4 regions of the Viridibacillus sp. FSL R5-0888 genome follow, and region 1 is predicted to be linked to each of the others. Evidence: predicted binding sites of a transcription regulator. Region 1 holds the regulator's gene; each other region holds the start of a gene.

The links. The regulator LexA, encoded in region 1, represses DNA repair genes until DNA is damaged. The targets are predictions, from matches to a motif close to CGAACATATGTTCG.
Region 2: MKY02_RS19520 (Y-family DNA polymerase) is a predicted target of LexA. The motif match lies at 928-941, and genes of this name have one in related genera.
Region 3: MKY02_RS09925 (type IA DNA topoisomerase) is a predicted target of LexA. The motif match lies at 889-902, and genes of this name have one in related genera.
Region 4: MKY02_RS07235 (DNA polymerase IV) is a predicted target of LexA. The motif match lies at 974-987, and genes of this name have one in related genera.

What each region holds. Positions count from the first base shown of each region.
Region 1 covers NZ_JBBPAU010000001.1:3,200,334-3,202,542, reverse strand. The annotation lists gene MKY02_RS16020 (carboxymuconolactone decarboxylase family protein) at 1-293, opposite strand, end outside; gene lexA (transcriptional repressor LexA) at 910-1,530, opposite strand; gene yneA (cell division suppressor protein YneA) at 1,698-2,012, shown strand; gene MKY02_RS16005 (YneB family resolvase-like protein) at 2,009-2,209, shown strand, end outside.
Region 2 covers NZ_JBBPAU010000001.1:3,942,610-3,944,818, forward strand. The annotation lists gene MKY02_RS19520 (Y-family DNA polymerase) at 1-909, opposite strand, end outside; gene MKY02_RS19525 (MetQ/NlpA family ABC transporter substrate-binding protein) at 1,487-2,209, opposite strand, start outside.
Region 3 covers NZ_JBBPAU010000001.1:1,990,407-1,992,615, reverse strand. The annotation lists gene MKY02_RS09925 (type IA DNA topoisomerase) at 1-851, opposite strand, end outside; gene MKY02_RS09920 (sulfite exporter TauE/SafE family protein) at 974-1,702, opposite strand; gene MKY02_RS09915 (Ig-like domain-containing protein) at 1,947-2,209, shown strand, end outside.
Region 4 covers NZ_JBBPAU010000001.1:1,462,686-1,464,894, reverse strand. The annotation lists gene MKY02_RS07235 (DNA polymerase IV) at 1-925, opposite strand, end outside; gene MKY02_RS07230 (chemotaxis protein CheW) at 1,186-1,671, opposite strand; gene MKY02_RS07225 (M20/M25/M40 family metallo-hydrolase) at 1,700-2,209, opposite strand, start outside.

The sequences.
Region 1 (2,209 bases):
ATTAAAGTAATATGTTCAGATAGTTCTAGAGCAACTTTTTCTTCAAGTGTATAAAAAGTACATTCATTCCAAGCATTTAAACAATAAATTCGTTGTTCCGTTTCACCCATCTTACGAGCATCGGAAGTATGAGTATCTATACAAAAAGCACAACCGTTAATTTGTGAAACTCTAATTTTGATAAGTTCTCTAGTAGTTCGATTAATAGTAGACTTTTTGGTGTACTTCTCCATATCCATCATGATTTTCAAACCATCAGGTGCAACAGTATAATAGGGAACTCTTTGACTCATAAGACAAAACTCCTTTGATTTTTAAGATACGTCAATTATAACTTTATACGAATATTTGTACTATTAATTAGATTGTATAGTATTCAAATTAATTGGAATTTAAAATGTAATAAGCCTTCTGGCAAAAGTACGAGATCAATCAATAATCAATCAACAAAACGGTTACTGTGGTGAGATGACATGGAACTACGTACAAGATGCAGCCGACCATCGAAGTCGAAGAAATTCGTAGAGAATGGCATTGGTCCTGTAAGCACGGTTCCACCACATTATAAATCGAGCTAAAAATAAAGTTTTAGAACTTATTGGATACTTTTTTGTAATACGTTGTCATCCGAAGCCTGCATTTATGAGGGGATAATAGGGGGCATCTTTAAACCGCACCTACCATTCTTCCTCTCACTTAACCTTTAACCTAAAAGAATAAAAAAACAGACCGACCGACCCAAGAAGATAAATTCCAAACTTATACTTAGCTAAGATGGAATGTGAAATAAAGGTATTTCGTTAGATGGAATGTGCGATTATACAAATAATATATTATGTTTATGTATATAAAAAAAGATTGCAAGAATCAAAAAATTCATTGATTATTGCAATCTGATATTATTGTCATTTATAAAACGTTACGATACAAACCAACTACTTTTCCTAAAATGGAAACTCGATCTACAATAATTGGTTCCATAGAAGAGTTTTCTGGCTGTAAGCGGAAATAAGATTCCTCTTTAAAAAATCGTTTTACAGTTGCTTCATTGTCCTCTGTCATCGCTACAACAATTTCGCCATTACTCGCGGTTGCTTGTTGTTTCACGATTACATAGTCTCCATCTAATATACCAGCTTCGATCATAGATTCACCCATAATTTCAAGCATGAAAATTTGATCTTCAGTTGTTCCATAAGAATCTGGGATAGGGAAGTATTCTTCGATATTCTCAATTGCAGTAATAGGAAGGCCTGCAGTAACTTTACCAACTAGTGGTACATGTACAACACCTTGTTTTGCGATTGTAGAATCTTGTTGATCTAAAATTTCGATTGCACGAGGTTTCGTTGGATCTCGTCGAATCAGTCCTTTGCTCTCAAGTCTAGCAAGATGTCCGTGGACTGTAGAACTTGATGCAAGACCAACTGCTTCACCAATCTCACGGACGGAAGGTGGGTATCCTTTAGTGCGAACTTCCTCTTTGATGAAAGACAATATATCTTCTTGTCTTTTCGATACTTTTTTCAATCCAATCACCTCTTTATCTCATACTATGTAAAAGTTATTAATAGTATAGCATTAGCGAACAAACAATGCAAACATAAGTTCGAAAAAACCGTTGACAAAAACAAACGTTCGGTTTATATTGAGAACATACATTCCGAACAGGTATTCGAAAAAAGGGGAGAATAAGTGTGAGTTGGTTCAAAAAAAATCAATACATTACATTGCTTTTTGGATTTTGCGTAATGTTTACAACAGTTTTAGTGGTTGCAAATAGTGGGAATACATCATATAAAGAAATTAAAGTTCATGATGGAGATACTTTAATTTCTCTTGCAGATAGATATAAAGGTAAAATGGCTGATCATGAATGGATAGCTAAGGTTAAAAATGAAAATAATTTAATTGACGATACTATTTATGCGGGGCATACTCTAATAGTTCCGGAACATGATAATATAAAAGTTCCAAATATAGGAGTAGAAGTGGCGAGTGATAAAAAATGAAACAAAAAATAGCAATACTCTATTGCCGTGTAAGTACCGAAAAAGATACACAAGATACTTCGCTTGAAAGGCAAGAGATTGAGTTAAGGGAATTTGCAACGAGTAAAGGATATGAAGTTGCACAAGTCTTTTCAGATCGACATAGCGGATATGATATTGATCGGGAAGGTTTACTTGATCTACTTGAGTGTGTGAAG
Region 2 (2,209 bases), 740 kb from region 1:
GGAGAGTCCTAGTGAAATGGTACGCCCTACTTTAAATGCTTCACGCGCACGCCTTGCGATGTCTTCACACATCTCTAAAACAACTGCAAGCACTTCTTCTTTTTTGTTATAATCGCGCATTAAAATTTGTCCTTTACCATAACTGATTTGCCCTTCAATTATCGGTGAACCGAGCTCAGAAAGATCAATTCCCCACGCATGATGATAAAGCTGATTACCCATAATACCAAAACGAGCTTCTAGTGTTTTTAAATCTGCTTTCGCTAAATCTCCTACTGAAAAAATCCCCATATGATTAAGCGTGCGTTCTGTCCGACACCCAATACCCCACATCTTAGAGAGTGGTGATGTAGGCCATAACTTTTCTTCCACATCTTCATATACCCATTTAGCAAAGCCCGTTTTTTTCGCTTCTAAATCAAGCGCTAGCTTTGATAACAACATATTAGGCCCCATGCCGACGGCACTTGGAATTCCAAACTGATTGTAAATATCTCGTTGTATCTTCTTCGCGGTTTGTTCAACTGGTCCCCATAATTTTTCTGTTCCTGTTAAATCAACGAAACTTTCGTCAACACTATAAATATGGATAGCTTCCTTTGGGACATAACTGTTGAGTAAGCGTGTAATTTCCATTGAAACGCGGATGAAGAAGTCCATTTTAGGTTCAAATAGGCGAATATCCGGATGCTTCGGAATTTCATAGAGGCGTGTGCCCGTTTTTACTTGGAAACGTTTTTTCATCATCGGCGATGCCGCTAGCACGATACTTCCCTTTTGATTGAAGTTACCAACTACCGCAATCGGCGTTTTCATCACATCTAAATGCTCCAATGTTGCAATACAACTCGCATAGAAGCAACGCATATCGATACACATAATTGATCGCCTTGGCATGTTTTCGTACATACACCTATCCTCCAATAGAGAACGTTTGTTCTTATTTTAAATTGAGATGAGTGAGATGGCAAGTGGGAATATCAGGTATTGTGAATGAGTAGTGAGTATAAGTTTTACCAGGAGGACTTCATAATAAAAAGAGACTACTGCACACTTAAAAGTGTGCAGTAGTCTCTTTAGAAAAATGCTCGAAACATTTACTCGAGATATCCAGCTTCAGCAGTCAGACTCTCGAGATCACTTCCACCTTCTCGGTTGAAAACTGAAAGTACGTTTTCAATTCGAAGGTTCCAGCGCTTGTCGAGTCTAGGGGACCGCTTCAGCATTTACTCGAGATATCCAGCTTCAGCGGTCAGACTCTCGAGGTCACTTCCACCTTCTCGGTTGAAAACTGAAAGTACGTTTTCAATTCGAAGGTTCCAGCGCTTGTCGAGTCTAGGCGGACCGCTTCAACATTTACTCGAGATATCCAGCTTCAGCGGTCAGACTCTCGAGGTCACTTCCACCTTCTCGGTTGAAAACTGAAAGTACGTTTTCAATTCGAAGGTTCCAGCGCTTGTCGAGTCTAGGCGGACCGCTTCAACATTTACTTCATCCAGTCAGGTTTGCCGAAACCTTTAAATTCTTCATCGATGATTTTTTCAAATTCTTCCGATTTAACGATTTCTAGTATATCTTTTGCTAGTTGTGAATCTTTGTTTTCTTCCTTAACCGCAATAACATTACGGAATTTATCAGGCATGTTTTCTAAGAAGAGTGCATCTTGTAGATTCAGTCCCGCCGCAAGTGCAAAGTTTCCTGGGACACCAACAAGGTCAGCGCTATCGATTGCACGAGGCAGCCCCGCCGCTTCTATTGGTTGGAACACTAAGTTTTTAGGATTTTCAACAACGTCTTTTTCAGATGCTTTTAGTTCTTCGATGTTCGGGTCAATTTTGATAAGACCTTGTTCTTGTAACGCTAATAATGTACGTGCCGCATTTGATGGATCATTAGCAATTGCTACTTTTGCGCCGTCTTTAATACCATCAATTGATTTAAAATCTTTTGCAAAGAAGCCCATTGGTGCAGTTGGTACGTTAATTAGACCAGTTAATTTCATTTTATTTTGTTCATTAAAGTTTTCAAGATAAATTGAATGTTGGAAAAGGTTTGCATCAATATCACCAGAATCTAATGCTTTGTTTGGTTGTACGTAGTCACTGAATTCAACTGTTTTTACTTTATACCCTTTTTTCTCTAATTGCGGGATGATTGCTTTATTTAACATGTCACTATACGGCCCTGCAGTTGCGCCAATTTTAATGTC
Region 3 (2,209 bases), 1.2 Mb from region 1:
GGTTTAATGTGCTTTCGCGCTTTTTTAACATCTTGAATCACACCCGGCAGAATTTCACCTTCAGCAATACAAGCTTGATGCAGTATTTGCTCGACTTCCTCTCGCTTATCCTTCTTAATAGCCGCTTTCCCTTTATACGGCCCTTTTTCAGCTAAAAATTCAGCAGTTAGTTCATAGAAATTAGTCGGTTTAAAATGTTCGATTTCTTGTTGTCTTTGATAAATCATATAAACTGTTGGCGATTGCACACGACCAATCGACATCGTTTCATTTAGACCCTTTGCCTTCAGCAGCATCGTGTATAAGCGGCTTGCATTCATCCCAACGAGCCAATCACTGATTTGACGTGCCTGCGCTTCATGATACAACAGTAGATCCTTATCATTATTTCGCAAATTGGCGAACCCTTTGCGTATCTCATCTACCTCAAGTGAATTTATCCAAAGTCGCTGAACTGGCTTCTGACGCACACCTGTTTGACGATAGATAGAATAAAAAATATTAGATCCTTCTCTGTCCACATCGCATGCGTTAATAAGCACATGTGCTTCTTTAAACAACCGCTTTACCTCTTGAAACTGATCCCACTTGCCTTTCGCCACTCGGAATTCGTAGTTATCCGGTATCATTGGCAATTGTGCCAGAGACCAGCGCTTCCATTCTGGCTTGTAATCTGCGGGTTGTTTTAATTCAACTAAATGCCCTATCCCCCAAGTAATCGTCGCTCCTTCTGGAAACGTCTGATTTGGGGCAAGTTCTATGTAATGTTTTGTTTTCTTTGCTACTTGAAAAGCATCTGCATAAGCTTTCGCCTGCGATGGTTTTTCAGCTAAAATCACTGTAAGTCCCATACTAACACCTCTATTTATATCCTTACTCGTATCATACCGAAAATTTGTTCGGCTGGCTATTGGAGAACTTGAAAAACGTTTCAAAAGTGAGATGACTTTTGAAACGTTCGGAATAGAGTTTACTATACTAAAGAACTTAAACTTTCAATTAATAGAAAAAGTCCTGTACATATCAAAAGAATATAAGTAAATATTCTAAAGACCCGTTGGTTTATCCATTTGAAAATAATTTGCCCTATAAACAAACCGATAAATACGATGGGAATCGCATATAGACTTGATTGCCATATGTGTTTGCTAGTTCCAGTAAAGATGATTTGAGTTATTAGACTGATAAAATATATAAAGAGATAAAAGGCTAATGTCGTTGCTCTTAGCTTTCCTTTTTCAGTATCTGTTCCTGTAAAGTAAAGCAATAATGGCGGCCCAGGCATACCTATACTTGTAGTCAAAACTCCTGAAATACCCCCTACTATGTAATCCCTAATTGGTGTTGCTTTCACTTTGAAATTGCATATCAATAATAAAGTCAATAGTAAAAGGAGTATGCTAACCCCTAATTTTAAAGCATGTATATTCATCGACATAAAGATGAATATACCTATTGGTACACCAACTATACTTCCTAAAATAATTCTTTTTAATAGAAACATATCAATGTCATGACGTATTTTCAAAATTAACGCTACAGAGATAATTAAAGATAAAATAATATTAATTTGTATAGCTTCTTGCGGTTGAAATAACATTAACAAGAACGGTGTCGCCATTATAGAAAAACCAAAACCAGTGCTTGATTGTAAAATAGAAGCCACTAGAATAATACATATAAAGATGAATACAGTCCCCAAAACAACCCTCCTATATAAATATACACTTACTAGTATTTTATCATTTTATGACTGATATTTATTAAACTGCATCTTAATTAGTCCTCAAACTTAAGCATTACAAGTTTCCTTCTAAAATACTACTCTCCATAACAAATGTTTAGATTTCTGAAATTTTTAATAAAATGATAAAAAATTGATAATTTATAAGTAAATCTACTTATTAAATGTTATAATTTTCAAAGTGAACTGGAGGAGATATTATTTGAAATTTTTTAATAAAGTTATTCTAATATCATTTTTAGGGTTATTATGTATATTTACGTTTTCTCTAAATAATGAAGCGAAAGCAGCTGAAAAAGTAACAAAGCTTAATTTTACGCCCTTTGATACAGAACTAGATAAAGATCACGATATTCTTTACATGACAGATTTGGGGAGTAAAACAATTTATGCACACTATTATAAAACTGGGCAAATAAAGTCGCTGAAGCTCCCTTATGCAGCGGAACGTTTGACATTGAGAAA
Region 4 (2,209 bases), 1.7 Mb from region 1:
TGCTACGACTTGAGTTATGCCAATCTGCATCTCGAATTTGAATGGATAACGTATGGCCTGCTAAATTTTTAGCTGAAAGACGTTTTGCCACTCTTTCACAAAGACCATCGATTGTTTTACGAACTTCATCCCATTCGACTAAATCGATTGGCAAAGTTGTAGAATTACCTACGCTCTTGGTATCATAAATCGAATTTGGATCGACTTCCCTGTTATCAATACCATTTGCTCTGTCTTTTAACCTTGCACCATTTTTTCCTAAGTTACTTTTTAAAAAGGCTTCAGAGGCTTGTGCTAGATCACCAATTGTGTTGATTTTTAGTTCGTTTAGTTTTTTTGCTGTACTCTCACCCACGCCATGCATTTCAATAACTGGTAATGACCATAAAATATTTGATAGTTCACGTTTTCTTAAAACGGTAATACCCATAGGCTTTTTCATGTCAGAAGCTGTTTTAGCTAAAAACTTATTGGGTGCAATTCCAATAGATGATGGCAAATCCAGTTCATTTAAAATCCGTTTTTGAATGCTTTCTGCGAGCTCTATCGCTTCTCTTCCATTTACAAGTTCCGTAACATCAATATAACCTTCATCGATTGATACGGGCTCTACAAGTTCGGTATATGTTCGAAGTATGTCAAATATCGCTTTTGAAGCAATACGATAGCGTTCAAAATTCGGTGGCAACAAAATGAGCTCAGGACATTTTCGCTTTGCTTCCCACACAGCCATCGTCGTATAAACCCCTTTTGCACGCGCTTCATACGAACAAGTGACGAGAATGCCACGTCGCTCCTTCGGGTTACCCGCAATGGCTATTGCTTTACCTTTAAGTGTTGGATCATGTGATTGCTCTACAGAGGCATAGAAACAGTTCATATCGATATGAAAAATTATTCTCCCTTTTTGTTTCAGCTCTGCCATCACACATCTCTCCTGCTTCTTTTATTATGAATATTATAGCAAAAATAACGAACAGATGTTGGTATTTTTGTTCTTATAAGATCTAGTGATACCTTCTAACTTCTTCCTTTTCGCATATTAATAGCTTCACGCCATTTCATTTAATGGTACTGCCCCTTCGCCGCAATCCTAAGTTAATTTCTAATTCGATCACAAGACTTTAAAACCACATAAAAAAGCATCCTCAGTCTTTGACTAAGGATACCTTATTTACTAACGAACTAGGCTTTTGCTGCTCTTTCGTCTTCTTTTAATTTTTGCATATAGGCTTTGAGTTCTTTAATACCTTCAAGCGAGTCAACCAGTACTGTAGGCGAAACGATTGTAATTATTCGTTCTTCTAGATTGGCAACTGCTGTGAAATATTTTGTTTTGGAATAATTCACTAGACCTATTTGTTGCAAATGTTCAGCTGGAATATCGAGAATTTCTTTTGCTTCGACAACGAGTAGACCAAATAGGAAATCACCTGTTTGTAAAACAACTATTCGCACTTGATCTCCCGTTGCTTGACCTCTGTATAAGATTTGCTCGAAATCTAATATCGGCATTAGTTCTCCGCGCATTCTCATTAAACCCGTTACATAGCTTGGTAAGTGTGGAATGGGATTAACATGTTCCATTTTCTCGATCGATACGACGTGATCGATAGGAACCGCATATTCTTCTTGACCACAACGGAAAACGACTACTTTACTACTAGACATTGGCTTCTACCTCTTCTTGTAATATGTGTTATTTAACTTCAGCTGCGCATTTTACAATTTCCACTAATAAGTCCGCAAGTTTTTCTAATTCTTCAACTGGGATACGTTCTTTTGTCGTGTGGATGTCTTCATAACCGACAGCAAGATTGACTGTAGGAATGCCAAATCCAGCGATCACATTTGCATCACTACCCCCACCACTTGTCAAAATTTCTGGTGTACGACCAATTTTACGAACTGCTTCTTGAGCCACTTTCACAACTAAATCTTCCTCAGTGAAACGAAAACCTGGGTACATGCGCTTAATAGTTACTTCGGCTTTACCACCCATTTTTTCAGCAGTTTGTTCGAAAACTTCTTTCATATGGACAGTTTGTGCCTCTAATTTCGCTTCATTAATTGAACGGGCTTCAGCTAAAATATGCACTTCATCACAAACGATATTCGTTGCTTGTCCACCTTCAAAGCGACCAATGTTTGCTGTTGTTTCAGCATCTAAACGACCTAATTTCATCGCTGCAATTGATTTTGCTGCAAC